4 regions of the Streptomyces sp. NPDC031265 genome follow, and region 3 is predicted to be linked to each of the others. Evidence: riboswitches for the same ligand, from Rfam matches in the RefSeq annotation. Region 3 holds a riboswitch; each other region holds the start of a gene.

What was found. A riboswitch is a leader RNA that binds a small molecule or an ion and turns the genes downstream of it on or off. The one in region 3 is predicted to bind cyclic di-AMP.
Region 1: it holds a riboswitch for cyclic di-AMP, as region 3 does, so the genes downstream of both, ACZ499_RS36255 (transglycosylase family protein) here and ACZ499_RS29960 (M23 family metallopeptidase) in region 3, are expected to answer to the same signal.
Region 2: it holds a riboswitch for cyclic di-AMP, as region 3 does, so the genes downstream of both, ACZ499_RS00070 (M23 family metallopeptidase) here and ACZ499_RS29960 (M23 family metallopeptidase) in region 3, are expected to answer to the same signal.
Region 4: it holds a riboswitch for cyclic di-AMP, as region 3 does, so the genes downstream of both, ACZ499_RS27125 (LysM peptidoglycan-binding domain-containing protein) here and ACZ499_RS29960 (M23 family metallopeptidase) in region 3, are expected to answer to the same signal.

Annotation. Positions count from the first base shown of each region.
Region 1 covers NZ_JBVIHM010000039.1:26,693-34,022, reverse strand. The annotation lists gene ACZ499_RS36270 (DUF501 domain-containing protein) at 1-89, opposite strand, end outside; gene ACZ499_RS36265 (FtsB family cell division protein) at 149-625, opposite strand; gene eno (phosphopyruvate hydratase) at 745-2,031, opposite strand; gene ACZ499_RS36255 (transglycosylase family protein) at 2,483-3,145, opposite strand; cyclic di-AMP (ydaO/yuaA leader) riboswitch at 3,148-3,348, opposite strand; gene ACZ499_RS36250 (transglycosylase family protein) at 3,608-4,582, opposite strand; gene ACZ499_RS36245 (cytochrome P450 family protein) at 4,715-5,950, opposite strand; gene ACZ499_RS36240 (nucleoside triphosphate pyrophosphohydrolase) at 6,121-7,080, opposite strand; gene ACZ499_RS36235 (SurA N-terminal domain-containing protein) at 7,125-7,330, opposite strand, start outside.
Region 2 covers NZ_JBVIHM010000001.1:16,525-23,854, forward strand. The annotation lists gene ACZ499_RS00045 (MFS transporter) at 1-332, shown strand, start outside; gene lhgO (L-2-hydroxyglutarate oxidase) at 403-1,611, shown strand; gene trmB (tRNA (guanosine(46)-N7)-methyltransferase TrmB) at 1,653-2,432, shown strand; gene ACZ499_RS00060 (PrsW family intramembrane metalloprotease) at 2,488-3,894, shown strand; gene ACZ499_RS00065 (aldo/keto reductase) at 3,934-4,878, opposite strand; gene ACZ499_RS00070 (M23 family metallopeptidase) at 4,988-6,067, opposite strand; cyclic di-AMP (ydaO/yuaA leader) riboswitch at 6,077-6,225, opposite strand; gene ACZ499_RS00075 (PP2C family protein-serine/threonine phosphatase) at 6,381-7,330, opposite strand, start outside.
Region 3 covers NZ_JBVIHM010000024.1:97,540-104,869, reverse strand. The annotation lists gene ACZ499_RS29970 (tyrosine-protein phosphatase) at 1-530, opposite strand, end outside; gene ACZ499_RS29965 (alpha-galactosidase) at 727-2,838, shown strand; cyclic di-AMP (ydaO/yuaA leader) riboswitch at 3,225-3,390, shown strand; gene ACZ499_RS29960 (M23 family metallopeptidase) at 3,395-4,351, shown strand; gene ACZ499_RS29955 (SGNH/GDSL hydrolase family protein) at 4,482-5,273, shown strand; gene ACZ499_RS29950 (NAD-dependent epimerase/dehydratase family protein) at 5,444-6,439, opposite strand; gene ACZ499_RS29945 (polysaccharide deacetylase family protein) at 6,532-7,329, opposite strand.
Region 4 covers NZ_JBVIHM010000020.1:116,523-123,852, forward strand. The annotation lists gene ACZ499_RS27105 (beta-glucanase) at 1-184, shown strand, start outside; gene ACZ499_RS27110 (Rossmann-fold NAD(P)-binding domain-containing protein) at 192-875, opposite strand; gene ACZ499_RS27115 (LmeA family phospholipid-binding protein) at 1,031-1,762, opposite strand; gene ACZ499_RS27120 (TetR/AcrR family transcriptional regulator) at 1,759-2,349, opposite strand; gene ACZ499_RS27125 (LysM peptidoglycan-binding domain-containing protein) at 2,482-3,318, opposite strand; cyclic di-AMP (ydaO/yuaA leader) riboswitch at 3,323-3,507, opposite strand; gene ACZ499_RS27130 (aldo/keto reductase) at 3,849-4,751, opposite strand; gene ACZ499_RS27135 (hypothetical protein) at 5,047-6,306, shown strand; partial or broken gene ACZ499_RS27140 (carbohydrate-binding protein) at 6,246-6,743, opposite strand.

The DNA.
Region 1 (7,330 bases), on a different contig from region 3:
CGCGGCGGGCGGCCCAGCTGCTCCTGGAAGGCGGCGATGTCCGCGTCGGTCGGCACGGTGCTGGGCGTCTGGGGCGGGGGCGTTTCCATCGCGGTTTCTGTCTCAGTCTCTGTCTGTCTGGATCTGTCGCTGTCTGGGCCCGGCGGCGTCAGTTGCCGGGGCGGTCGGCCTTGTCCACGCCGTCCCAGAGGTTCTGGTGCCAGGGGCGGCCGGTGGCGGCCTTGCCGTCGCGGCGGCCCTTGGCGGCCGACGGGTCGGTCACGGTGTAGCCGGTCTCGCCCGGAAACTGCATGTGCAGATGCTCACGGGCCAGCCGCTTGATGTACGCGTCGTCCTGGAGCCGCGCCTTCTCGTCGCGCAGCCGCTCGACCTGCGCGGCCGCGTCTTGCTCCTTGCGGCGCTGCTCGGCGATGTCGCCGCGCTGCGACACGTACTGGCGCATCGGGTACGCGAGGGCCACCACCAGCGAGCACATCACCAGGGCGAGCAGGGCGGCGCGCCCGGTGAGTCGGGAGCGGCGCGCCTGGCGCTTGGTCTGGGAGCGGTAGACCCGGGCCGCGGTCTGCTCACCGAGCCCCTTGAGCCGGGCCGCGGTGGAGAACCGGTCCCGGTTGCCCTTGGCCATGTCGCCCCGCTCCCCTCACGTACGTACAACGTCCCCGGACACGGTACGGGACCGCGGCCGGGGACGTACGTACGACAGGGCGGTCAGCCCATGTCAGGACTGCTCAGCCGGTCGGCTGATCAGCCCTTGAAGCGCGGGAAGGCGCTGCGGCCCGCGTACACCGCCGCGTCGTCGAGGATCTCCTCGATGCGCAGCAACTGGTTGTACTTGGCGACGCGGTCCGAGCGGGCCGGGGCGCCGGTCTTGATCTGGCCGCAGTTCACCGCGACGGCGAGGTCGGCGATGGTGACGTCCTCGGTCTCGCCGGAGCGGTGGGACATCATGCACTTGAAGCCGTTGCGCTGGGCCATCTCGACGGCGTCCAGGGTCTCGGTCAGCGAACCGATCTGGTTGACCTTGACGAGCAGGGCGTTCGCGGAGCCCTCCTCGATACCGCGGGCCAGGCGCTCCGGGTTGGTGACGAAGAGGTCGTCGCCGACGATCTGGACCTTGGAGCCCAGCTTGTCGGTGAGGGTCTTCCAGCCGGCCCAGTCGTCCTCGTACAGCGGGTCCTCGATGGAGACCATCGGGTACGCGGAGACGAGCTCCTCGTAGTACTCGGTCATCTCGGCGGCCGAGCGGGACTTGCCCTCGAACTCGTACTTGCCGTCCTTGTAGAACTCGGACGCGGCGACGTCGAGCGCGAGCGCGATGTCCTTGCCCGGGGCGTAACCGGCCTCCTTGATGGCCTCCAGGATCAGGTCCAGGGCGGCGCGGTTGGAGTCCAGGTTCGGGGCGAAGCCGCCCTCGTCGCCGAGGCCGGTGGACAGGCCCTTGCGCTTCAGGACGGCCTTGAGGGTGTGGTAGACCTCGGCACCCCAGCGCAGCGCCTCGGAGAAGGACTCCGCGCCGATCGGGGCGATCATGAACTCCTGGATGTCGACGTTGGAGTCGGCGTGCGACCCACCGTTGAGGATGTTCATCATCGGAACGGGCAGCAGGTGCGCGTTCGGGCCGCCCAGGTAGCGGAACAGCGGCAGGTCGCTGGCCTCGGAGGCGGCGTGCGCGACGGCGAGCGAGACGCCGAGGATGGCGTTGGCGCCGAGCGAGCCCTTGTTGTCCGTGGCGTCCAGGTCGAACATCGCCTGGTCGATCAGGCGCTGCTCGGTGGCGTCGTAGCCGACGAGCTCCGGGCCGATCTGCTCGATCACGGCGAGGACGGCCTTCTCGACGCCCTTGCCCTGGTAACGGTTGGGGTCACCGTCACGCAGCTCGATGGCTTCGAAGGCACCCGTGGAGGCGCCGGACGGGACGGCGGCACGACCGGTGCTGCCGTCGTCGAGGCCGACCTCGACCTCGACCGTGGGGTTGCCTCGGGAGTCCAGGATTTCCCGGGCTACGACGACGTCGATGGACGGCACGAGCATCTCCTTCTGGGATGTGACGCGAATACGCCGGGCCGCGCGGTCCGGCACCCCTGAGCCTAACCGCCTCCGGGGCATCCACCAGCCGACCGACCGGCCCGTGGGACGAAACGGGGGGCAAAATGTTCCCGAACAAAACAAAACCGTCCCGGCGGGGGGCGGTGGAATGCGGGGCCCTGCGGGGCTGGCTGGTGTTCGTCTGCGGACCGTGGCTGGCTGGTCGCGCCCACGCGGCGGAGCCGCAAAATGTCACAGCCCCGCGCCCCTGGGGGGGGGTTGGGGTCGCCGCAGGGATCGCCCCGCAGGGGCGCTTTCAGGGGCGCGGGGAACTGCGCGACCAGCCACAGACGATCCGCGGACAAACACCGGGCCGAAAAGGGGCGCGGGGAACTGCGCGAGCAGCCACGGATGGCCCGCAGCCGCGCAACGCAGCCCCCACCCCCGAGCGGAGCGCCTAGCTCAGGTGGAGCTGCTGGTTCACGTAGATCAGGTTCGCGTCCTTCACGACGTCCTTGTTCAGCTCGAACAGCTTCTGCCAGCCGCCCTTGACGCCGTGCGCGGCGGCGATGGAGCCGAGGGTGTCGCCGGCCTTCACCTTGTACTCGCCGGTGCCGGTCTTGACCGGGGCCGGGCGGGACTCGCTGCGCGAGGCGGGCGCGGACTCGCGCTTCGGGGCCGGGGCGGCCTTGGGGGTGGCGGCCTTCGAGGACGAGCCGGACGTGTCCACGTTCGCGGACGCGCCACCGGACGTCAGGTTGCCCGCACCGGCGCAGGACCAGGCGCCCGGCCCCTGCATCGCGAGCAGCTTCTCGGCGGTGGCTATCTGCTGGCCCTTGGTGGCCAGGTCGGCGCGGGAGGCGTACTGGGTGCCGCCCGCCGCGGCCCAGGAGGACTGCGAGAACTGCAGACCGCCGTAGTAGCCGTTGCCGGTGTTGATGGACCAGTTGCCGCCGGACTCGCACTGGGCGACCGCGTCCCAGGTGGAGACGGAGGCGGCGGAGGCGGAGCCCGCGGCCATCAGCGGGGCGGCGACGGCCGCACCGGTGACACCGGCGAGCGTGACGACGCGGACGGCCTTGGACGGGCGACGGTGCTTGCCCTTGCCGGAAAGCAGCATGGAGTTCTCCTCACCGACGCCTGCGAGGTGAGCTGTCGGGTTCGGGCGAGTGAGTGGCCCGGCCGCGCCGTGCTGGCGCGTCTTCACCCCAAGCCGGTCCTGTCGGCCGTCTCGTACGTCCCGCCGTATGGCGTACGTCCTTCAACGGCCGGGCCCGGCGCTTACCTTGGGTCCCCCGCTCCTGCCTACGGCGCATCGAGCGTCGACTGTTCCCCGCGACCGGCGGCAGGATTCGGCGTTCCCGGTCGAAGGGGCCCGTGGTGACGAGCGCTCCGACCGTAATCACACCAACCCCTGATGTTCAAAGGGGCACATCGGGGAGAAATCGCCCCCACGTACCCCTCCGCAACCCCTGTTTCCGCAGGTCGGGGGCGTAACGCCCGTACCGGACGGACGGGACACGCCAGTTGACGGAAAGAGACCCATGTCTCACTTGCACAGAAGTGGACATAGGCCCCTGAACTACCCCTTGGGCGTGGCCGGGTTGTCCGTGTTTGCCAGGTTCAGATCAAGGCTCTGGCCGGGCACGATGAGGTCCGGGTCGGAGCCGATCGTCTTCTCGTTCGCCTTGTAGAGCGCTGCCCAGCCGCCCTCGACCTTGTGCGAGCGCGAGATGTCCCACAGGTTGTCGCCGACGCGGACGGTGTAGCCGCCACCCCCGGTGAGCGCGTCGCCCGCCTCACGTGAGTCGGCGTCACCTCGCGAGGCGTGACGCCCCGATTCATGACTGTTTTCCGTATTGCCCGGCTCGGTGGTGGCGGGGGTGCCACCCTCGGCCGGGTCCGGCGTGCCGCGGTGCTTGCCGCCGGAGGCGGAGTCCGTGGAGCCGGTGGCCGGGCTGGACGGCGTCGTGGACCCGGGCCGCCCGCTCGCGCCCGTGGACGGCGCCGAGGACGTCGTGGACGGCTTGGGAGCGGTGGAGGCCGGACCGGACGGCGTCGTGGGCGCCGGAGTCGTCTTCGCGGGCGCGGACGGAGTGGAGGCGTCCGGGGTCGCGGCCCCCTCCTCCGAGGGGACGTACGGCGAGGGCGTGGCGCCCGGGTCGACGGCCGGCGCACCGCCGCCCGAGGTGAGCCCGGAGACCGTCGAGCAGCTGGTGAAGGCCTTGGGGCCCTTCGCCGCGAGCACCTTCTCGGCGACGGCTATCTGCTGCGCGCGGCTGGCCATGTCGGGGCGCGAGGCGTACGCCGTGCCGCCGTAGCTCTCCCAGGTCTCCTGGGAGAGCTGGAGGCCGCCGTACAGGCCGTTGCCGAAGTCGGCGCTCCACGCGCCGCCGCTCTCGCACTCCGCGACGCGGTCCCACGTGGTCGCGGTGGCGGCGCTCGCACCGCTCGCGGCGAAGAGCGGAAGAGCGAGGGCCGAGCCGGTCACCCCCGCCGCGACGACGAGTGCGGGAGCCTGGCGGGGTCGGCGGTGCCGTCCGTTCCCGGAGCGCATGCTGTGGCCTTCCGTGTGACTACGTCTGTGACTACTGGGCCGGGCGTTGAGCCTGGTTTGCCGAGTCGAGGGGTGAACGTAGCCGTACTCGAACGCTTGTCACAAGTCGATGCACCCGCGATAACGCCAAAGTCACAGTTTTGACGGGCTGTCAGTTCGGGTGGGCGTGAACTCGACCGGAAGCGTACGCAGTCCGCGCATGATGAGCCCGCCGCGCCAGCGCAAATCGGCAGGATCCGCCCCGAGCCGCAGGTCAGGAAGGCGGCGCAACAGGGTCGCCAGCGCGGTCTTCGCCTCCAGCCGGGCGAGCGGGGCGCCCAGGCAGTAGTGGATGCCGTGGCCGTAGCCGAGGTGCTGGTTGTCGCGGCGGCCGAGGTCGAGCGTGTCCGGGGCGCCGAACCGCTCGGGGTCACGGTCGGCGGAGGCGAGGACGACGAGCACCGGGTCGCCGGCCGCGATGTCCTGACCCCCGATCGTCAGCGGCCGGGTGGCGAACCGCCAGGTGGCGAGCTCCACGGGCCCGTCGTAGCGCAGCAGTTCCTCGACGCCGGTGTCCAGCAGGTCCGACTCCCCGGCCGCGAGCGAGGCTTGCAGCCGCTCGCGCTGGTCCGGGTTGCGCAGCAGCGCGTACACACCGTTGCCGATGAGGTTCACGGTCGTCTCGAAACCGGCGAACAGGAGGATGAAGGCCATCGCGGCGGCCTCGTTCTCGGTGAGGTGCTCGCCGTGGTCGCTGGCGCGGATCAGGCCCGAGATGAGGTCGTCGCCCGGGTTCTCCCTTTTGCGGTGGATGAGTTCGAGGAGATACCCGCGCATCTTCTTGACCGACCGGGCCACGCCGCCGCGCGGGCCGCCGCCGTGCCGGATCATCATCCCGGCCCAGTCGCGGAAGTCGTCCTGGTCCTCGCGCGGCACGCCGAGCAGGTCGCAGATGGCGTAGATGGGCAGCGGGAAGGCGAACTCGTGGATGAGGTCGGCCTCGCCGCCCGCCGCGAACCGGTCGATGAGCTGGTCGGTCAACTCCTGCACCCGGGGCGCGAATTCGGCGACCGTACGGGGAGTGAACGCCTTCGACACCAGCCGCCGCAGCCGGGTGTGGTCCGGCGGGTCGATGTTGAGCAGATGCGTCATCAGATCGGCTTTGCGCTCGCCCGGAATGCCGGTCTTGCCCTTGGCGTGCGCGGGCTCGTCGTGGTGCGCGGGGTTCTTGGAGAGCCGCTGGTCGGCGAGCGCCTGCTTGGCGTCCGCGTACCGCGTCACGAGCCACGCCTCGACCCCGCTGGGCAGCTTGGTCCAGTGCACCGGCGAGTGCTCCCGCAGCCACCCGTACGTGGGGTACGGGTCGGTGGCGAACTCCCAGGTGAACATCTCGGGGGGCGAGGGGGTCCGGTCCGCGCCGGACGGGCGGGAACCGGGAGCGACCGGGGCCGAGCCGTGCGCGGGCGCAACCGGGTCCTGGCCGGACGGGCCGGAGTTCCGGGCGGACGGGTTCCGGCCGGACGGGTTCCGGCCGGACGGGGGCGAGGGCTCCACCGCCGTCAGGCCTTTTCCGCCGTGCGGATCGCGTCCCGGTACGCGCGGGCCGCCGCCCGCAGCGCCGCCTCCGGGTCCGTGCCGTCGGCCTCCGCCGCGACCGCGAGGGCGAGCAGGCGGTAGCCGATGCCCTCGCCGGACGGCAGGGGGACGTCCAGGGAGCCGATACGGGTGCGGGAGGCGAGCTTGGCCGCCAGGGCCAGGGCGGGCTGGCCGAGCGGGATGCCGTCGGTCACCGAGTCGCGCTGCTTCTCCGCCGCCTTCTGCCGCAGCCAGTGTTCCTTGACCTCCTCCGGCGTCTCGGCGTGCTCGTCGCCGAAGACGTGCGGATGGCGGTGGATCAGCTTCTCCACGATCGTCCCGGCCACGTCGTCCACCGAGAACGGCTCTTCCGGGTCCTCCTCCGCGATCCGCGCGTGGAAGACCACCTGGAGCAGTACGTCGCCGAGCTCCTCGCGCAGTTCGTCGCGGTCGCCCTCCTCCACCGCCTCGACCAGCTCGTACGCCTCCTCAAGCGCGTACTTGGCCAGGCCCTTGTGGGTCTGCTGGGACGACCACGGGCACTCGCGCCGGATCCGGTCCATGACCTGGACGAGGTCGAGCAGCCGGGCGCCCGGCAGGTCGTACGAGCCCGGCAGCAGCTCCAGGTCCGGCATGGCGACCCTGCCCGAGCCCGCGAGCCGGGCGAGCCCGTCGGTGAGCCGACGGTCGCCCTCGCCGGAGGGGAGGACGACCACGGTGCGGCCCCCGGCGCACGCCTCGACCAGCTCCCGCGCCTGCGGTTCCACGATCTCGACCTCGACGCCCGCCTCGCGCAGATACGGCAGCTGCGGGTGGCCCGGGTCGGCGCAGAGCACCCGGTCGGCGGCGCGCAGCGTCTGCCAGGCGGGCCAGGACAGCAGTCCGGGCGCCACCCGGTGGCTGGCGGTGAGCAGGACGACGCGGCCGGGTTCTTCGAGAGTCACCTCCCGAACCTACCCCGACCGCTCCCCGCCCCGGCCCCGGCCCGTCAGCCGGTGACCGGGGCCTCCTCTTCCGGCCCGTTCTTGGTGACCTGGGCGATCCACGGCGTCTTGGTGTCGGCGAGCTGGATCGCCTTGTCGTCCCATGTCCCGTACCGCGGATTGACGTCGATCTTCAGCTTCTTCGACGCCTCGGTGAGCGTCTTGGTGACGGACGCCTGGCCCTGCGGGGTGGACAGGTCGGCGCCGGTCG
Region 2 (7,330 bases), on a different contig from region 3:
CGGCGGACGCGGCCGAGTGCTACCGGGACCTGAAGGCCCCGCGCCAGGTGCGCCGCTTCACCGAGCAGGCGCTGTCCCGGCCCACCGAGGAGTTCGTGCGCTCCCACGGCCTGCGGCTGGTGGTGTCGGCGGTGGCCGAGCTGGAGTCGGGCAACCTGGACGCGGCGTGCGCGGCGGGCACGCGCGCGGTGGAGGTCGCCGGGCGGATCTCGTCGGCGCGCACCACCGAGTACGTACGGGACCTGCTGCACCGCCTGGAGCCGTACGGGGACGAGCCGCGCGTCGTGGAGCTGCGGGAACGGGCGCGGCCGCTCCTGGTCGCCCCGGCGTAGATCACTTCCCCCACGGGTTTACGGGCATTGTCAGTGGGCCAGTGCACTATCTGGGGTGGGAGGTGTGGTGGTGACCGCGTACGACTGTGACGTGCTGGTGATCGGCGGCGGGATCGTCGGTCTGTCGACGGCGTATGCCCTGACGCAGGCCTCGCCCGGCACCCGTGTGACGGTCCTGGAGAAGGAGGACGGCCCGGCCCGCCACCAGACCGGGCGCAACAGCGGGGTGATCCACAGCGGGATCTACTACCGCCCGGGCTCCCTGAAGGCGCGGTACGCGGTGCGGGGCGCGGCCGAGATGGTGGCGTTCTGCGCCGAGCAGGGCATCCCGCACGAGGTGACCGGCAAGCTGATCGTGGCGACCGAGCGCGAGGAGCTGCCGAGGCTGCACGCGCTGGTCCAGCGGGGCCGGGAGAACGGGATACCGGTCCGCGAGCTGGGCCCCGCGCAGATCGCGGAGTACGAGCCGGAGGTCCGGGGCCTGGCGGCGATCCACGTCGGCACGACCGGGGTGTGCGACTTCCCGGCGGTGGCGGCACGCCTGGCCGAGCTGTCGGGCGCGGAGATCCGGTACGGGACGGAGGCGGTCCGGATATCGCGCCGCCCCGGCACGGGCGTGGCGGTGCGCACCTCGCCCGGGGCGGTGCTGCGGGCGCGGGCGCTGGTGAACTGCGCGGGGCTGCACTGCGACCGGGTGGCACGGCTGGCCGGGGACGAGCCGGGGGTGCGGATCGTGCCGTTCCGGGGCGAGTACTACGAGCTGGCGCGGCCGGGGCTCGTCAAGGGCCTGGTGTACCCGGTCCCGGACCCGGCGTTCCCCTTCCTCGGGGTGCATCTGACCCGTGGGGTGAACGGCGGCGTCCACGTCGGTCCGAACGCGGTGCCGGCGGCGGCCCGCGAGGGCTACGACTGGCGCACGGTCCGCCCGGCCGAGCTGGCCTCGACCCTGACCTGGCCCGGCTCCTGGCGGATGGCGGGCCGCCACTGGCGGTACGGAGCGGGCGAGATCCACCGCTCCCTGTCCCGCCGCGCCTTCACGGCCGCGGTCCGCCGCCTGCTCCCCGGGGTCGAGGAGTCCGACCTCCACCCGACCTCGTCGGGCGTCCGCGCCCAGGCGGTCCTGCGCGACGGCACCCTGGTCGACGACTTCCTCATCCGCGAGGCCCCCCGCACGATCCACGTCCTGAACGCCCCGTCCCCGGCGGCGACGGCGTCCCTGCCGATCGGCCGCGAGGTGGCCCGGCGGGCACTGGAGGTGCTGGGGGCGGCGCGGGTGTGAGCGGGCGGGCCCGGGGGCCGGGCACGTAGAATCCGGTAATTGTGTCTGAGCAGCCCGCCGCCTCCGCCCGTCGCCCCAAGGGCGAGCCCCGGTTTCCCGGGGGTCCCGTCGCCGATCCCGCCGGATCGCACCACGAGCGGCGGATCCGCAGTTTCCAGCCGCGCCGCAGCCGGGTGACCACCGGCCAGGGCGAGTATCTGGAGCGGCTGTGGCCCCTGTGGGGGCTCGATATCGACGGGCGCGGCAAGCTCGACCTGAAGGAGATGTTCGACGGGCTGCCCGTCGTCCTGGAGATCGGCTTCGGGATGGGCGAGGCGACCGCCGAGATGGCCGCCGCCGACCCCGGCACCGGCATCCTCGCCGTCGACGTGCACACCCCCGGCCAGGGCAACCTCCTCGGCCTCGCCGAGCGCGGCGGCCTCACCAACGTCCGCGTCGGCAACGGCGACGCGGTCATCCTGCTGCGCGAGATGCTGGAGCCGGATTCGCTGGACGGGCTGCGCGTCTACTTCCCGGACCCCTGGCCCAAGAAGCGCCACCACAAGCGCCGCATCATCCAGCCCGACTTCCTCACGCTGGCCGCACCCCGGCTCAAGCCCGGCGCCGTACTGCACTGCGCCACCGACTGGGAGCCGTACGCCGAGCAGATGCTGGAGGTGCTCGACGCGCACCCCGCGTTCGAGAACACCCAGCCGGACGGCGGCTACGCGCCGAGGCCCGCGTTCCGGCCACTCACGCGCTTCGAGGGACAGGGCCTCGACAAGGGCCATGTGGTGCACGACCTGCTCTTCACCCGCGTGGCCGAGCTGCCGTCCGCCTGACGGCCGACCCCACGCACCGTCGCGGATTGTCCGTACCCCTCGTTAGGGTCGTCTGGTGTCGTCCGAGTCGCTTCCGCAACGCCAGCCGCCGGGCCCGCTCCAGCCCGTCCCGGAGCGCGGCGCCGAGCCGCGGTTCGACGCCGTGCCGGAGCGCGCCAAGTGGCGCTACCGGCCGCGGCGCGACTTCTGGCGCTCCAAGGCCGTCCGGGCCGGCGCGCTGATCACCCTGCTCGCCCTGTGCGGTCTGGTCATCCTCGCGATCGTGCGGGAGCAGACCGGCACCGAGGGGTTCCTGGTGGGGCTCGCGCTGGCCGTGCTGCCCGTGCCGCTGCTCGGCACCGCGTTCCGCTGGCTCGACCGGGTGGATCCGGGCCCGTGGCGCAACCTGCTGTTCGCCTTCGCCTGGGGCGCGTGCGCCGCCGCGCTGGTGGCGATCATCGCCAACTCGTTCGCGACCAAGTGGATAGCCACCGCGACCGCCGACCCGTCCTCCGCCGACCACCTCGGTGCGACCGTCATCGCGCCCATCGTCGAGGAGAGCGCCAAGGCGGCGGCCGTGCTGCTGCTCTTCCTGTTCCGAAGAAGGGACTTCAAGGGGATAGTCGACGGCGTCGTCGTCGCGGGCTTCACCGCGACCGGCTTCGCCTTCACCGAGAACATCCTCTATCTGGGCAACGCCTTCGGCGAGGACCAGGTCAGCCACACCGCGGGCCTCTCCTCGACGACCGCGGCGACGTTCTTCGTACGGATCGTGATGTCGCCGTTCGCGCACCCGCTGTTCACGGTGTGCACCGGCATCGGCTTCGGGGCGGCGGCGCTCGCGGCGCCGGGCCGCCGCTGGCGGCGCATCGGCCTGCCGCTGCTAGGCCTGCTGTCCGCGATGGGGATGCACGCGCTGTGGAACGGCTCGTCGTCGTTCGGGACGTACGGCTTCTACCTCGTCTACGCCGCGTTCATGGTCCCCGTCTTCGGCCTGCTCACCTGGCTGGCGGTCTGGAGCCGCCAGCGGGAGCTGCGCACGGTCGCGGCCGAGCTGCCCGCGTACGCGGCGGCGGGCTGGCTGGGCGCCGCCGAACCGCTCGCGCTCTCCTCGATGCGGGCCCGCTCGATGGCCCGGGACTTCGCGCACCGCACCTACGGGGGCAGGCGGGCGGCGCGGACGGTCGCAGAGTACGAGGCGTTCGCGACGGCCCTCGCGTTCCTGCGCCGCCGGGCCCGCCGCGCCCAGGCCGGCCCGGACTTCACGGCCCGCGAGCAGGAGCTGCTGCACCACCTGTGGGAGCGCAGGGAGGTGGCCGGGCCCGCGCTGCACTACGCGGCGGGCGCGGCGGGCCGCATCTGGATCCCGGCCCAGCCGTACCCGTACGGACACCAGGCGCCGTACGGACAGCAGACTCCTTACGGACAGCAGACTCCTTACGGGTACAACCAGTCCTCCCCGTACAACCCCTATCTGCGCTGAAAGCGCTGGAAGCGCTGGAAGCCCCGGGCTCGCCGGGAGCTACGCCGAGGCGGTCTTGAGCTCGCTCAGCTCCGCGTCCGTGAGCTCCAGGTCCGCGACCGCGAGGAGCGCGGGCAGCTGCTCGACCGTACGGGCCGAGGCGATCGGGGCGACCACGGTCGGCTGGGCGGCGAGCCAGGCGAGCGCGACGCTCGCGGGCTCGGCGCCGTGCGCCTGCGCGACGCGGTCGAGCGCGGCCAGCACCTTCGCGCCCCGGTCGGTCTCCAGGTGCTTGGCGGCGCTCCCGGCCCGCGCGCTCTGCACGTTGTGGCCCGGGCGGTACTTGCCGGTGAGGAACCCGGCGGCGAGCGAGAAGTAGGGGACCGCGGCCAGGCCCGAGCGGGCGGCGGTGTCCTGGAGGCGGCCCTCGTAGGTGCCGCGCGAGACCAGGTTGTAGTGCGGCTGGAGGGCGACGTACTTGGCCAGGCCCTCGCGGTCGGAGAAGTCCAGCGAGTCCCGGAGCCGCTCCGGGGAGATGTTGGAGGCGGCGACGGCGCGCACCTTGCCGTCCTGAACCAGCTGGTCGAGGGCGGTGACGATCTCCTCGACCGGGACGGACTCGTCGTCGAAGTGCGTGTAGTACAGGTCGATGTAGTCGGTGCCCAGCCGGCGCAGCGAGGCCTCGGCGGCTGCCTTGATGGTGGGGGCCGCGAGCCCCTTGAACCCGGGGTGCGCGCCCACCTTCGTGGCGACGACGACGTCCGCGCGGTTGCCGCGCGCCGCCAGCCACTTGCCGATGATCTTCTCGGACTCGCCGCCCTCGTTGCCGGGGATCCAGGACGAGTACGTGTCGGCCGTGTCCACGAAGTTGCCGCCCGCCTCGGTGTACGCGTCGAGCACCGCGAACGACGCGGCCTCGTCGGCGGTCCAGCCGAAGACGTTGCCGCCGAGGGCGAGCGGGAAGACGGAGAGGTCGGAGGCGCCCAGGGGGCGCAGAGAGGTCATAGAGGGTGAACGGGCGGGCGGTGCGCGGCTATTCCGCGCCCCCACCTGCGCCCCCTTCTGGGCATCCGCCCACGCCTCCGCCCACGCCTCCGCCCACGGCGAGCACGCCCTACGGGTTGAGGCCCTTCGACTGCAGCCACGCCATCGGGTCGATGCCCGTGCCGCCCGGGGTGTGCACCTCCAGGTGCAGATGCGGGCCCGTCACGTTGCCGGTGGCGCCGACGCGGCCGATCGTCTCGCCGGTCGTCACCTTCTGGCCCGCGCTGACCGCGATCGAGGACTGGTGGCAGTACCAGAGCTCCGAGCCGTCCTCCAGCTCGATGACCGTGCGGTAGCCGTACGAGCCGGACCAGCCCGCCGACTTGACCGTGCCGCCGTGTATCGCCTTGAGCGGGGTGCCGGTGGGAGCGGCGAAGTCGAGGCCGGTGTGGTGGCCGGAGGACCACATCGAGCCGGCCTCGCCGAACGTCGAGGTGATCGTGTACGAGGCGACCGGGAGCGAGAAGCTCTTGGCGAGCTCGGCCAGGCGCTCCTCCTCCGCCTTCTTCGCGGCGGCCTCCTCGGCGGCCTTCTTCGCGGCCGCCGCCTTCTGCGCCGCGGCGCTCTGGGCGGCCTTCGCCTCGGCCGCCGCCTGCTGGGACGCGGCCTTCTCGGCGACCGCCTTCGCCTCGGCCTCGGCGTCGTTCTGCTGCTGCTCGGCCTGCTGGAGGATACGGGCGCGCAGGGCCTCGCCGGCGCCGGTGGCGCCCTGCTCGGCGTCGGCCCGGGAGACGCCCGCCATGGTGAGGGGGGCGCTCGCGACGGCTCTGTCGGCCTGGGCGGCCGGGGAGGCGTCGGGCTTCTCGTCGCCCGCGATGTCGGAGATCAGCGTGCCCACGCCCGGCAGGGACTTGACGTCGGGGAGGTTGTCCGCGACCGAGTCGGGCAGGGATATGGAGACCGGCGGCTTGCTCTGCGCGCTGGCCATGCCGCCCGCGCCGACGGCCGCGATGACGCCTACGCCGAGGACGGTGGAGCTGCGGGCGAGCCCGCCGCGCTGCTTGGCGACGCGGTGCCGGCCGCGCACGGAGGCGACCGATTCCTCGGTGGGGTTCCACTCCTCCCACACCTCGGTGTCACCGGGCGCGGTCCCGTACAGGGAGACAGGGGGAACCGGCTGGGTGCCGAGGGCAGGCTCGTTGGACGCCACGGGGGCGCTCCTTTCCTTCCTTCTCGCCTACCGGGTTAGCTGACGGGTTCGGAGCAGGAAGGTCTCCTACGGGCACCTCTTCGAAGGTACAAAGGTGCCCGATTCACCCCAAGTTGGTGGTTCCCCGGTTCCCTTTCGGGATTCGGCGCGTGCGCACGGTGCCGCCTCTGCGACGGCTGGGACGACCGCGCTGCGTTATCGAACGTTAATAGACAGGGGGACCGGATTCCAAGCAGTTCCCCCTGATCGTCGGGGACAACAGTTGACGGTGTGTCAGTTGTTATGCACAGGGGGGTTGTTCGGCTACACAACGTCACGGCACCACGGGCATCGTCCGCCGCCGCTCCGGCTGCCGCACCCCCGGCCGCCCCACCGCGAGCAGCGCCATGTCGTCGTTCGCGCCCCCGCCCGTATGTCTGCGCACATCGTCGATCAGCGCGTCCAGGACCCCGTCGGGCCCCGGGAAGATGCGGCCGCGCAGCCGCTCGTGCGGGTCGTAGAAGACCCCCGGCGGCTCCACCGAGCGAGCCTCGGAGAGGCCGTCGGTGTAGAAGAGCAGCGTCGCCCCGGCCGGGAAGGGGTACGCGTCCGCCCGGTCCGGCCACACCCCCAGGTCCGCCATCCCCAGCGGCAGCGCGGGGTCGGACGGGGTGAGCGCGTCCAGGGCCCCGTCGGCGTGGAGCAGCAGCGGCTCGGGGTGGCCCCGGTTCACCAGCCGCACGGCCCCGGCGCCGCGCGGGATCTCGGCGAGCACGGCCGTGGTGAACCCCTCGACGGCGTCCAGGCCGTCGCGCCGGGTGCCCTCCCGGGTCAGCGCGCGCTCCAGGCGCCCGGCCACGGCCTCCAGGGTCGACTCCTGCTCGGCCGCCTCCCGGAACGCCCCGATGACCACGGCCACCGCCTCCACCGCCTCCAGGCCCTTGCCCCGCACGTCCCCGACGACCAGGCGCACCCCGTACGGCGTGTCCTGGACGGCGAAGAGGTCCCCGCCGATGAAGGCGCCGGCCTGGGCCGCCTCGTACCGCGCGGCCACCTGGAGGCCCCCGATGCGCTCGGCGGGCGTCGGCAGCACGGCGCGCTGGGCGGTCTCCGCGATGACCCGGGCCGAGGCGAGGCGTTCGCCGCTGCGGCGCAGCATGCGGTTGGTGAAGAGGGCGAGAACGCCGACGGTGGTGACGGTGAACAGCTCGCTGACCGCCTCGCCCGTGCTGGGGACGTCGTGCAGATACTCCGTGAGCAGCACCGCCCCGACCGCCGAGGCGC
Region 3 (7,330 bases):
GCGAGCAGCGACACCGCGATCGAGAGCCCGGCGCGGTCCTTGCCCGCCGCACAGTGCATCAGCGCCGGGACGCTGTCCTCGGCGAGCGCGTGCAGCACCCGGCTGTGCTCGGCCGTGCGCTCGCGGATGATCGTCCGGTACGAGCGGGACATCCGGTCGGCGCCCCGGCCGTCGGAGAGGACCGACCGCAGCTGGTTGATGTCGCCGTCGCGGACCATCTTCCAGAACTCGGCCCCGTCGGCGGGGTCCGTCAGCGGTATGTTCACATTGCGCACCCCGGGCAGGTCCACGTCCGGCCCCTCCAGCTTCTGGTCCGCCGCGTTGCGGAAGTCGAAGATGGTGTGCAGCCCGAGGGTGGCGAGGAAGGCAGCGTCCTGCTCGGTCGCGTGTGCCAGGTGGCCGCTGCGGAAGAGCCGTCCGTGCCGCAGCCGGCGGCCGTCCACGGTCGGCAGTCCGCCCACATCACGGAAGTTGCGCACCCCGGAGAGCTCGGGTTCGGTCGAAGGGACCTGCGGAGTCTGCTGCGTCACGTTCGCTCCTGATGTGGTTCGAAAAAAGATCACGCCGCCTCGATCCGACGATACGACATGGGTTCCCGGGGCAATCATCTCGACGGCCCGACCGGAAGGCGACCCCCTCGCACCCGTTGCCCTCGCGGCGATGGACCCCCGATCCTGTTGCTGGTGTTCGTGCCTGTGCGTACCTGTGCGGAACTGGGGAGTCGGGATGATCGAGACTACGGACGGACGGGTGTGGCTGCTCTCCGGTCGCACCAGCGGCTATGCGCTGCACCTCACGGACCACGGGGAACTCCTGCACCTCCACTGGGGCCCGCGCCTGGCCCTCGCCGACGCCGAGGCACTGGCCGCCCAGCCCCTGCCGCCCTACTGGCCCTTCGAGTCACCACTGGATGGCCAGGAGGAGTACGTGGTGGAGGGCGGGCCCCGTTTCGCGCGCCCCGCGCTCTCCGTACGGACCCCTCGGGTGCGCGGCACCGAGTGGACCTTCGCGGACGCCGTGGTCGACGGCGACGAACTGCGGCTGCGCTTCGCCGACGCCGTGCACCGCCTGGGGCTCACCCTGCACTACCGGATGCGCGACGACGCCGACGTCGTCGAGCGCTGGGCGACCGTCGCCCACGAGGGCACGGCCGGTGACCCGGACCTGGAGCTGCTGCGGGCCGACGCGGCCGTGTGGACGCTGCCGCTGCGCGACGGCTGGCGGCTCAGCCAGCTGCACGGCCGCTGGGCGGCCGAGTCCCGGCTCGTACGGGCCGACCTCACCCCGGGCGACAAGGTGCTCGGCAGCCGCCGCGGCCACACCGGCCACCAGCACCTGCCCTGGGTCACCCTGGACGCCGAGGGCACCGCCACCGAGGAGAGCGGCGAGGTGTACGGGTGCGCGCTCGGCTGGTCCGGGTCCTGGCGCATCGCCGTCCAGCACCTGCCGGACGGCCGGGTGCAGATCAGCGGCGGCGCCGGGTACGACGACTCCGGGCTGCTGTCCCTGGCGCCCGGCGATTCGTACACCACACCGGTCTTCGCCGGGCTGTGGAGCCCGGACGGCTTCGGCGGGGCCAGCCGGGAGTGGCACGCCTGGCAGCTGGCCCGGGTGATCCCGGATGCCGAGCGGGTGCGGCCGGTGCTCTTCAACTCCTGGGAGGCCACCGGGTTCGACATCTCCGAGCCGCAGCAGCGGGCGCTGGCGCACCGGGCGGCGGCGATGGGCGTCGAGCTGTTCGTCATCGACGACGGCTGGTTCGGGGACCGCACCCATGATGCGGCCGGGCTCGGCGACTGGACGCCCAACCCCGAGCGCTTCCCCGGCGGCCTCAAGCCGCTGGCCGACGAAGTGCACGCGCTGGGCATGCGGTTCGGGATCTGGGTCGAGCCGGAGATGGTCAACGCCGACAGTGCGCTGTACCGGGCGCACCCGGAGTGGGTGCAGCACCAGAGCGGACGCCGGCGCACCGAGTTCCGCAACCAGCTCGTGCTCAACCTGGCCCGCCCGGACGTCCAGGAGTACCTCTGGGAGCAGCTGGACGGACTCCTTTCGAGCGCGCCCGTCGACTATGTGAAGTGGGACTTCAACCGCTGCTTCACCGACGCGGGCTGGCCCGGCGAGGAGTATCCGCAGAAGCTCTGGATCGAGCATGTCCGGGCGCTGTACGGCCTGTTGGAGCGGCTGCGGGCCGCGCACCCCTCGGTCGACTTCGAGTCCTGCTCGGGCGGCGGCGGCCGGATCGACCTCGGCATCCTCTCCCGTACGGACCAGGTGTGGACCTCCGACAACACCGACCCGCTGGACCGGCTCGCCATCCAGGACGGCTTCAGCCAGCTGCACCCGGCCCGGGTGATGGCCGCCTGGGTCACCGACAGCCCCAACACCCTGCTCAACGGCCGCCGCAGCAGCCTGCGCTTCCGCTTCGGGAGCGCGATGGCCGGGGTGCTCGGCATCGGCGGGGACCTCACCCGGTGGAGCGAGGCCGAGCTGGCCGAGGCGCGCGGGTGGGTGGAGCTGTACAAGGCGATCCGGCCGGTGGTGCAGCTCGGGGCCCAGTACCGGCTGCGGCCGCCGCGCGGGGGGCTCAGCGCCGTCCAGTACGTGCGCGGCGACGACACCGTGGTCCTCGCCCACCTCCAGGCCCAGCGCTACGGCGAGCGTCCCCCGGCCGTACGGCTGCGCGGTCTGGACCCGGCGGCGGCCTATCGGTGCCTCGACACCGGGGCCGTACACAGGGGAGCGGTATTGCTGCACCGGGGTCTGGACACCGGGCTGCGGGGCGATCTTGATGCGGCGGTGTTCCGTTTCCGGCGGCTTGGCGAACTCCCGGCATAAGGAATTCGCGCTCTTGGCACGCCGAAGATCTCCATCGGGATGCACTGACCAAAAGTGGACAGAATGGGGCGATAGGTGGCGGGAAGGGGTGAATCGGCTAGAACTTTAGCCCGGATTGGGCGATTTGGTGGCTCCTGTCCATCTCCCCGGCGGGAAGGGGAGGTTGCCCGTGAGCAGCGTCATATCCGTGACGTTCCGTGGTGGCGGCCCGAATGAATTCCCCGTTCCGGCGGGGCCTGTTGGGAATTCCCGTCGACGCAGGGTGACCAGAATTCCCGGAGGAATTCCCGGCCGGGAATGCCGAAGGCGAATGGGTACTTGTCGTGACCCGCCGGGCTCGCTTACGGTCACCGCAATCCGGGTGGACCGCCGAATCCTGCCACCGCTCGGAATCCGCACCCATCCACGCGTGGCAGGAGCGGGGGACCCAGGTAAGCGCCGTCCGGAATTCCGGCACGGCTCGGGGTGAAGCCGGAACACCGCACGCGGTGCCCGGCCGGGCAGCTCCAGCCCGAACCCGACAGCTCACCTCGCAGGCGCCGGAGAGGAATCCGCCATGCCCGCGAAGGGTAAGCACCGCCGTCCCAAGTCCAGCCCGATATCCCGGGGCATGGTCGCCGCCGGTACGGGCGGCGCCGCGCTCGCCATCCCGCTGCTGGGCGCCACCGGCGCGCACGCCGCGGTGAAGACCGCCGCCCCCGCCACCGCGCCCCAGCAGGCCGTCCGCGCCGCCGGGACCTTCATCGCCGCTCCGGCCGCCGCCCCGCAGGCCGTGCCCGCCACATACAAGGTCAAGAGCGGCGACTGCCTGTCGCAGATCGCCCAGGACCACCGGCTCGGCGGCTGGCAGCGGCTCTACAAGGACAACCGCGAGGTCGTCGGCTCCGACCCGGCGCTGATCCGCCCGGGCATGAAGCTCACCCTCGGGGCCAAGGTCCCGGGCGGCGGCGCGTCGCACGGCTCCGCCAAGGCGAGCGGTTCGCACGACTCCGGTACGAAGAAGTCCGCCCCCCGCACGGCGAAGTCCTCCCCGGCCGCCTCCGCCCCCAAGGCGGCCGCCGCCGCCGACACCTCCTCGTCCGCCACCGCGAACCAGGGCTCCGCCTCCGGCTTCCGCGCGCCGCTCGACAGCGTGAGCATCGGCACCCCGTACCGCATGGCCGGATCCATGTGGTCCAGCGGCTACCACACGGGCGTCGACTTCGCGGCCGACACCGGCACCACGGTGAAGGCCGTCGGCGCGGGCACGGTCGTCTCGGCCGGCTGGGGCGGCGCGTACGGCAACCAGGTCGTCATCCGGCACGCCGACGGCATGTACTCCCAGTACGCCCACCTCTCGCAGTTCTCCGTCTCGGCCGGGCAGACCGTGACCGAGGGCCAGCAGCTCGGGCTCTCCGGCGCCACCGGCAACGTCACCGGCCCGCACCTGCACTTCGAGATCCGTACCACGCCCGACTACGGCTCGGACGTCGACCCGCTCGCCTACCTCCGCCAGCAGGGCGCGAACCTCTAACGACCGTTGCCCCGTCGGCAATTGGCGCGTATTCCCGCTGCGGGAAACTGACCGGGTGGTCTATATCACCCATCGTCAACCCCTCCTTACGGTCGCGTAGGTCACACCCATAAGGGAAAGATGTGGTCTCGTGGCAGACGATTCGAGATCATTCAGCAGCGGTACGTTCGGGTCGTACACGGCGCTCGGCGACAGCTTCACGGAAGGCGTCGGCGACCCCGGCCCGGACGGGGCGTTCGTCGGCTGGGCGGACAGGTTCGCCGTGCTACTGGCAGACCAGCGACCGGAGGGGGCCTTTCGCTACGCCAATCTCGCGGTCCGCGGTAGGCTCCTCGACCAGATCGTCGAGGAGCAGGTGCCGCGGGCCAAGGAGCTCGCGCCCGACCTGGTGAGCTTCTGCGCGGGGGGCAACGACATCATCCGGCCGGGCAGCGACCCGGACGACGTGGCCGAGCGCTTCGAGCGCGCCGTGGCCGACTTGAAGAGCGCGATCCCGACGGTCATGGTGACCACCGGGTTCGACACGCGCGGGGTGCCGGTCTTCAAGCATCTGCGGGGCAAGGTCGCCACGTACACCGCGCACGTGCGCTCCATCGCGGACCGCTACGGGTGCCCGGTGCTCGACCTGTGGTCGCTCAAGTCCGTTCAGGACAGGCGGGCGTGGGACGGCGACCGGCTGCATCTGTCGCCGGAGGGGCACACCCGGGTCGCGCTGCGCGCCGCGCAGGTGCTCGGGCTGCAGATCCCCGCCGACCCGGACCAGGCGTGGCCCCCGCTGCCGCCGCGCAACACCCTGGACGTGCGGCGCGACGACATCCACTGGGCGCGCGAGCACCTGGTGCCGTGGATCGGACGACGGCTGCGCGGCGAGAGCTCGGGCGACCACGTGGAGCCCAAGCGCCCGGATCTGCTGCCCCTCTGACGCATCATCAGCGCCGTATCGGAGCAGCTTTCCTCAGTGCGGTGCGGCCCCGCGCCCCCATAGGGGCGCGGGGCTGTGGCATGTGCGGCTCCGCCGAGACGGGGGTCCCCCTGTTCGAGTGAAGCCGAGAACTTGGGGGAGCGACCGGCCACAGACGGCCCGCAGCCGAATCACCGCTGCGTCAGCAGCCTCCGCTCCGTCTCCGGGTCGAGTCCGACCCGGGGGCGGTCCGGCCGCTGCGGAGCCTCGCCGCCGATCGATTCGAGCCAGGCCCAGGTGTCGGCGACCGTCTCCTCGACGGGACGGCAGCGCAGCCCCGAGAGCACGGCCTTCCACACGTTCGAGCCGTGCATCGTGCGGTGCAGCTCGCCCGGCGGAATCCACACCGGCAGGTGGTTCCAGGGCTCGACCCCGGCGGCCAGGATCGGCTCCGGGTCCGTCCAGCGCAGCTCCGCGCCGCCGCCGGTGACCCGTACGCATGCCTCAAGCAGCTCGCCCATGGTGGTGTGGTCCGGCGGGGAGACCAGGTTGTACGGGCCGCAGAGCCCGAAGTCGGCCGCGCTCACGATCCACTCCGCCAGGTCCCGGGCGTCGATGAACTGGACCGGCAGATCGCGCGGCCCCGGCGCGAGCACCTCGCCGCCGCGCGCCATGCGCCCCAGCCACCACGGCAGCCGCCCGATGTTCTCCCACGGGCCGAGGATCAGCCCCGCGCGCACCAGGAGCGAGCGGTCCGGGCCGAACTCCTGGACGGCGGCGAGCTCGCCGCCGCGCTTGGCCTGCGGATAGTCCACCTCGTCCCCGGCGTCGGGCGAGCCGTCGACCGGCGGCGCGCCCTCGTCGGCCTCGGCCGGGACCGGGTCCGCGTACACGGACCGGCTCGACACATAGACGTACCGGGCGGCGCGGCCCTGGGCGAGCAGCCGGGCGGCGTCGCGCACCGCCGAGGGCGCCCCCGACCAGGTGTCCACGACCACGTCCCACCGCCCGTCGGCCAGCGCCGCCAGGCCGCCCTCGGCCGTCCGGTCGCCGAGCAGTGTGCGCACGCCCTCGGGCGGCTCGTGGCGGCCCCGGTGGAAGACCGTCACCTCGTGCCCGCGCGCCACCGCGGCCTCGGCCACGGCGCGGCCGACGAATTCCGTACCACCCAGTATCAGTAGCTTCATGGCCGCAACTCTGCCTGCCGGAAGGGGTCCTGAGAACCGTTGCATGCTGAGGGCGAAATCCTGGCCGTGCCCATGCGCGGCCCGAGGGAGCGTCAGGGGCGGTAGAGCTGGCCGGGCTTCGGGGCGGCGGGGGCGAGCAGCTGGGGCACGGTCACGAAGGTGAAGCCGCGCGCTTTGAGGGCGTCGATGATCCCGGGCACGGCGGGCACGGTCCCGTCGTAGATGTCGTGCAGCAGGATGATGCCGTCGCGGTCGGCCTGGTCGAGGATGCGCTCGGTGATCAGGGCCGAGTCGTTGGTGGAGTAGTCCTTGGCGGTCGCGCTCCACAGGATCTGCGAGAGCCCCAGCTCCTTGCTGACCTTGGTGACTTCCTTGTTGGTGCGGCCCTGCGGCGGCCGCATCAGGACCGGCTTGCGGCCGGTCAGCTTGGCCACCGCCTCCTGGGTGCGGTTGAGCTCGGCGCGTATCTCGTCGGGCTTCAGGTTGTCCAGGCGCTCGTGCGACCAGGTGTGGTTGGCGACCTCGTGCCCCTCGGCGGCGATGCGGCGCACGGTGTCGGGGTACTTCTCGACGTGGTTCTTGCCGAGCAGGAAGAAGGTGGCGTACACCTTCTTCTCCTTGAGCGTGTCGAGCAGTTGGGGCGTCTTCTCGCCCGGCCCGGCGTCGAACGTCAGGGCTATGCATTTGGCCTTGCGGCAGTCGACCCCGGCGGCGGTGCCCGCGGCGGCGCCCGCCGCGGCCTTGCTGTCGAGCGCGTCGTTGCGGGCGGAGCGCGGCGAGACGGCGCCGTCGGAGCAGCCGGTCAGCGTCAGGCCGAGTGCGGCCACGGCGACCAGCGCGGCGGCCGCCCGCCCCCGGGCACGACGCACTTCGGAATTGCTGCTGCGCATG
Region 4 (7,330 bases), on a different contig from region 3:
CACGTGGTGGGTGAACGGCGCCCACGCCTTCGCCGACCACCGCGGAGTGGGCAGCCGCTGGCACGCCCACCTCATCGTCAACCTCTCGGTCAGCGCGGGCCGCTTCCACCCGGCCCCCGCCCCGGAGGTGTCGGAGATGTCGTTCGAGGTCCCCGGGCTGCGGGTGTACCGGGGCGGGCACTGACGTCCCGTCAAAGGCGGGACGCCGTCCCGTTGATGTCCTTGGTTTCCAGGACATGCACGCGGGCGCCCTCCGTCGCGACAGCGATCATCGCTCGGCCCAGTTGCTCCGTCGTGGTGACGTGGTTCGGGGCCAGTCGTCTCAGGACGGGGTAGAGCGGCTTCGTGAACACGTACGCGGCCCGGTAGAGGCGGGTCTTCGAGGTGATGCCGTGCAGGGGCTGGATGTATCCGGGGCGGAACATGTACGCGTCCAGGTCCAGCGCCAGCAGGTCGTTCTCCGTCCTGCCCTTGATCCGGGCCCACTTGATCCGGCCCTGCTCAGTGGCGTCGGTGCCCTGGCCGGAGACGTAGACGAAGGTGGAGCGCGGGTTCCAGGAGGACAGGGCGCGGGCGGCCGTGAGGGTGAGGTCGTGGGTGATGCGGCGGTAGGTGTTCTCGTCCATGCCCGCCGAGGAGACGCCCAGGCAGAAGAAGCAGGCGTCGTATCCGGTGAGTTGGGCCTGGGTGGCGGGCAGGCTCATCAGGGCAGCCAGGTCGGGGTGGACGAGTTCGCGCAGTTTCGGGTGCTCGGCACCGAGCGGGGTGCGTCCCACGGCGAGGACGCTCTCGACCCTGTCGTCGCGCAGGCACTCCCGCAGCACCCCCTGGCCGACCATGCCGGTCGCGCCGAAGAGGATCACCTTGATGGGCATGGACTCGCTCCCCGTCTGTTCTTGTGACCGTTCTTGTCACCGACCGGCGAAGTTCCGTGACGTCGAAGGGTGTTGAGGTCTGCGTATCACGTCCGGCGCCCCGTCGAGGCGGTTGGCGTCCGCGAAACCCGTTGTTGCACCTGCCCGGCGGGCGCTCAGGCGCGGTCGTCGGTGCGGAAGGTGACGTCCTTGCCGGAGAGCGTCGCGGTGAGTCCGTCGGGAGTCGTGGTGAGGGACTTGAGCGCCAGGCCGTCCGGGATGCCGTCGAGCTTCAGCTCACGCTCCAGCATGCCGGTCACGATCGTCCGCATCGCCTTCGGCAGGCCGTCGCCCACCTTCACGGACCGGAAGGCGAGCGCGTGGTCGCCCGCCATGTCGACCCGTGCACTCGCCGTGGCCTTGCCGACCAGCGGCAGGCTCGCGGTGGCCGCGACGCGCGGCTCCGCCTTCGTACTGTCCTGGCTGTAGCCGATCTCGACGCCGAGCGCGGCGGACAGGTCCTGGTAGGACACGAAGGCGGTGGCCTTGGCGGAGGCGGCGTGGGCCTCGGAGGCGTCCGATGAGCGGCGCAGACGGTCGAGCTCGACATTCAGCGTGGTGATCGGGAGCCTGCCGCCGTCGCGGCCCGCGGGGATGTCGGACGCTTCGATGTCGACGCGGTCGAGCGTTCCCCCGGCCAGCTGGGTCAGTACCGGAAAGCCGTGCACCTGCACGTGCGGCGCGGCCTTGAGCCCCTGGGCCTTCTGGAACGCGTCGGCCGTACGGTGTTCCGTCCAGGCGGCCGCGGCCCGGTCGCCCGCCACGCCCAGCCCGGCCAGGACGACCGCGGCGACGGCGTACTTCCGCCACCCCCGAAGCGCCCAGCCCGCCACAGCCCGCGGCCTCATGCGGAACCCTCGCGGAGTACGGGGTGCGCCGAGATCCCGCACGCGGCACGGAAGGCCCGCAGCAGCGGGGCGCGCAGCAGGTCGTCCGGTACGTCCTGGCGTGCGGCGACGGTGCTGACCAGGCCGGTCAAGGCCAGCTGCGCCCGGATCGCGCCCTCCAGGTCATCAGGGTCCGCGAAGGCGGCGAGGGTCTCGGTGCGGTGGTCGCCCAGATCCCCCATGCCCTCCACTCCGGCGAGCGCGCCGGGCAGCACCGGCAGCCCGGAGTTGAAGAGCAGGGCGAGCCGGGAGCGGTGGCGCAGCGCCAGGTCGACCAGATCGGCCGAGGCCCGCCGGTGCCGCTCGGGGCCGTCCGGCAGGGCGCTCCAGGTGGCGCGCAGGGCGGCGAACTCGGTCAGCGGCCCGATGAGCGTCGCCGCGAGCAGCCGCTCCTTGGAGGGGAACCGGTGCAACAGCCCGGTCTTGGAGTAGCCGACCCGGTCCGCGATCTCCTGCACCGAGGTGCCGAGGTAGCCCTGCGCGGTGAAGAGCTCGGCGGCGGCTTCGACGATCTCGGCGTCGAGCTCGGCGCGCGTCGGGCGTGGCATGACGGTCCTCCCCTGAGCCTGGTCGGCTCACCGTAACAGACCATCTGGTCCATGATGGACCAGATGGTCTGCCACCCCGGCCGTCCCCTCCTCAGTAGTCGACCGGGGGCCGCCGTCGACCGTCGGCCGCCGTCAGTACGCGCCGTTCACGTTGTCGATCGAGCCGTATGTGTTGGCCGCGTAGTTGCACGCGGCGACGATGTTGGCGACGGGGTCGTAGCTGTCCGTCGACGTGCCGGCGACGTGGAAGGCCTGGAAGGTGGGGTCGATGACCTGGAGGAGGCCCTTGGAGGGCGTGCCGGCCACGGCGTTGGAGTCCCAGTTGTTGATGGCCAGCGGGTTGCCCGACGACTCGCGCATGATGTTGCGGTAGATGCCGTCGTAGGAGCCGGGGATGCCGTGCTGGGCCATGATGTCCAGGGACTGCCGGATCCAGCCGTCCAGGTTGTCGGAGTACGTCGCCGTCTTCGCCACGGCGGCGGTCGCCTGCTGGGGCAGCGTGGTCGTACGGGCCGAACGGTCGGCCCGGGCCGAGGTGGCCGTACGGTCGGCGGACGCCGCCGGAGCCTTCGCCTTCTTGCCCACCGCCAGTTCGAGGCCGGGGTGGATCAGGGCCGGGTTGCCGCCGATGGCCTGGCGGTTGTCCTGGTACAGCTTCTTCCAGCCGCCGCTGACGTCGAGGTCCTGGGCGATCTTGGAGAGGCAGTCCCCGGCGACGACGGAGTAGGTCGTCGCAGCGGCCTTCTTCGCCACGATCGGCTTGGCGGACACCGCGCCCTTCGCGGCGGCCGCGACGGCGGGCGCGGACTTCGCGGCGGTGCCGGAGTGCGGCGCCGCCGAAGGCGCGGCACCGGCGCCGGTCGCGCCGAGCACCGGAATGATGAGCGCGGCGCCGCCCGTACCCGCGGCGGCGATGCCCCGGGTCAGGGTGCGGGACTTGGGGCGGCGGTGCTTACCCGTAGCGGGCATGGCGAATTCCTCTCCTTCGCCTGCGAGGTGAGCTGTCGGGTTCGGGCGAGAGCTGCCCGGCCGCGGCGCACGCGGCTTCACCCCGAGCCGTTCCGTCTCCGGATTCGGCGGCCTACCTGGTTTCCCCGCTCCTGCCATTTCGTGTGTGGGGGGTTTCCGGACAGCGGCAGGATTCGGCGGTCCATCCGGATTTGACGGTGACCGTAAACGAATAGGACTGGCCGAAACAAGACCTCAATTCACCACGGCAGCCGCGAGAAAGATCCACCACGGGCGGGAAATGCGGGCCCCTGCCTCCCCGCACCCCCAACTCGCCCCGCGCGGAACGGAATGCGCGCGTCACGGGGGGCCCGCCGACAAGGGGCCGCGTGACCCATTTCACTCCTTGCGTCGGTAATAGCAATTACACCGACAGCACCCAAACGAAATCTTAAGCCGCCCTATCATTCCCAATGAATAGATTGGCGACATAGGAGGGAAACTGCCCCTCTGGGGTTCATTTCGGACATCGAGAGAGGGGCTCGGCAGCCTCAGCTCGGGGACCCGAGCAGCTCCATCTCCTCGTCCGTGAGCCGCAGCGCGCCCGCGGCGACGTTCTCCACCAGGTGTTCCGGGTTGCCGGTGCCGGGGATGGCCAGCACGTGCTCGCCCTGCCGCAGCGTCCACGCGAGGCGGACCTGTGCGGACGTCACCCTGTGAGCGCGGGCGACCGCGAGGACCGCCTCGCTGTCCGTGCCGCCTCCCTGTCCCGCACCGCTCTCGCGCCCCTCCCCGGCGATGGCGAAGAACGGGACGAACGCGATGCCCTGCTCCCCGCAGAGCCGCAGCACTTCGTCGGAGCCCGTACGCCGGCTGTCCAGGCCGTACCGGTTCTGCACACAGACCACCGGCGCGATGGCCTGGGCCTCCGCGAGGTGCTCGGGGGCGATGTTGGAGATGCCCAGGTGGCGGATGAGCCCGGCGTCGCGCAGCTCGGCCAGTGCGCCGAAGTGCTCGGCGAGCGAACCCGGCCCGTTGAGGCGCAGGTTGACCACATCGAGGTGGTCGCGGCCGAGCTGGCGCAGGTTCTCCTCGACCTGGCCGCGCAGCTGCTCCGGCGTGGCCCAGGACAGCCACTCGCCCGACGCGTCGCGCCCCGGACCGACCTTGGTGACGATGACCAGATCGTCCGGGTAGGGCGCCAGCGCCCGGTTGATGAGTTCGTTGGCGGACCGGAGCCGGGAGAAGTAGAAGGCCGCGGTGTCGATGTGATTGACGCCGAGTTCGACCGCGCGCCGCAGCACGCCGATGGACCGCTCGCGGTCGCTGGGCGTGCCGAGGTCGAACGCGGCGCTGCCGGTGAGGCGCATCGCGCCGAATCCCAGCCGGTTGACCGACAGGTCACCGAGTTTCCAGGCGCCCGCGGCCGCCGCGTTGATCGTCTCCGTAGTCATGATCGCAGTCTGCCATCCGCGCTCGCGTCGCTGAAACGACCGAACTCCATCGCCTCATGGGAGAAGTACGGCCGGAAAGCACCCGTCGCATTTGAGCCCTCTCGGCCGCGTTGCCGCGAATCCACGCGGTGCTGCAAACGATCAGACAGGATTGCCCGGAAAGGCAACGGGCAATGAAAACGCGGTATTCCGAAGCCGAAACGACCACCACTGGGGGGACAGTTAAATGCACGAGAGACGGAGACTGAGCCGAAGAAGCGTATTACGGACGGGGCTGGGTGCAGGGGGGCTGGCCATGGCGGCGAATCTGCTGCCCGTTCCCGGGTTGCGTTCCGGCCCCGTCTGGGCCGAATCGCTCGGCACCGCCCACACACCCGTCGCCGGCGTCTCCTTTCCCGAATGGGCCCGCTTCGCCCGCATCGCGGACGGCACCTTCGACGACGACGCCGACCCGAACCTCGACATGAAGCCGGTGATCGCCGGACTCAAGGCGCAGAACGTGAGCGTCATCGAGGTCGACACCATCTTGTCGAACTGGCTGACGGACCAGCAGTTCACCGAGCACATGGGCAAGGTCAGGAGCTTTGTGCAGCTGGCGCACGCCGCCGGGATCCGGGTGGTCATGTACTACCCGTCGATGGAGCTCATCAGCGCGGGCGGCGAGAAGGGCCCGTCGTTCTACAAGAACAGCGACGGCAAGGACCGGGTCCAGCGCGGCCTCGACGGCAAACCCAACGTCTTCTACGGCAGCCTGGTCGTCTGGGTCGACCCGGGAGACGAGAGCTGCTGGCTGAGCCCCAACTCGCCCTGGCGGGACTACTACCTGACCCGCGTCAAGGCGCTCGCCGCCACCCGCCTCGACGCGATCTGGCCGGACGTGCCGATCTATTTCGACGGCGCGCTGAGCTGGTGCGACACCTCGACCTGGGCGACCGCAGCGTTCAAGGCCGACACCGGCCTCAGTATGCCCGTCAAGGCCGACTTCACGAACCTCACCTTCCGGCGCTACGTCGAGTGGCGCCACCGCAACCTGCTCCAGTGGCAGCTCGACATCGCCGCCGCGGGGCGCTCCGTCAACCCCGACCTGGTCACGTTCGTGGAGACCGTGACCATGGACTACCAGTACTCCACCCTGGTCGGTCTCGACGGAGCCTATCTACGCAAGGCCGAGGGCGTCAGCCATGTATGGGAGGTGGACATCCTCGGCGACTACGACGGGATGCGCCACGCCACGGCGACCGACTGGACGTGTCTGATCTCGATGTACAAATACGCGCGCGCCGCCAGCGGGACCAAGCCCGCCTGGGCGTTCTCGTACGGCTGGAAGGCCGACGACGCCTCACTGGTGATGGCCGAGGTGCTGGCGGCGGGCTGCAACCCGTACGAGGTCAAGACGCCGTTCAAGACCGAGACGACCGACAAGGCGATGCGGACCCGGATGTACGGGTTCGCCCGGCGCCCTCGGGGTTTGCGCCAGAGCCTGCCCGGGTGGGGTCAGGCGGCCCGCCACAGCGCGGGCGCGTTCGGCGGCTCCCAGCCCGGCTGGGCGGTGTGAGCCTGGAGGAGGCAGAGGTAGGTGCGGCCGCCGTGGCCGACGCGGTCGCCCGGGCCGTAGGCGGTGCCGACGGCCCAGGTGGTTCCGGGCGGTGGGCCGGTGGGCGTGGCGGTCGGCGTCGGCGACTGGGCCACGTCGAGCACGAAGTCGAACGCCGCCTCCTTCGCGCCGCCCGCGTCCCGTACGGTCATGAGCAGCCGTGCGTCGAACAGCGAGTCGGTGTTGTTGCGCGGTTCGCCGGGGAAGTAGAGCTGCGTGGTGAGCACCGGCCGACCGGGGGCCTGGGCCTTCACGTGGAGATGGCGGGTGCGGCCCGGGTAGAGCCCCGGCACGACGGTGGTCAGCGTGAACGCCCCGCGCGCGTCGGTGTATTGGTGGCCCCGGAGGCGGAAGCCGGTGTTGTCGTACGCGCCGTTGGCGTCCGCCTGCCAGAAGTCGGCACCTCGAGCCGATGCAACGGCGGCGCCCCACCGGCAGCCTCACACCCGTTGCCGCCCTCCCCCGGTAACACGGTCGCCCCACGCATCCGCCCACTCCCGACTGCGGTGCCGCACGGCGGGACCGCCGCACGAACGACGAGATGGTCCAGACCAGTTGGTCCGGGCATCACGATGGCGCGCGGGCGGGGCATGCGGAACACCGCCTTCAGAAGTCACTGCACGACGCAGCGGCGAACGGCCCGGAGGCTGTGGCGGTCAACCCCGTCGGCGAACAGCGCGAAGACCGCCGCGCAGCCGCCCTCCGACAGCAGGGCGATGACCAGCAGCACCCATGGCCACCGCCTGCGCTCATGTTGGGGGTTGTACGGGCCTCCGGAGCGGGGCAGCGGGCCCCACGAACCCGGCGGCGTCGGGGGCTGGGGCCGGGGGCCCATCGGCCGGGGTCGCTGGGGCCGGGGCCCGATGGCTCGCTCATGCAACCAGGGCGATTCAGGCCGCCCGCGCCCGCGACTCGCCGCCACCGGTCGGTCGGCCCGACCCCGGAGGGACCTCCCCCTTCTCCCATTTCTATGTTCGATCGAACA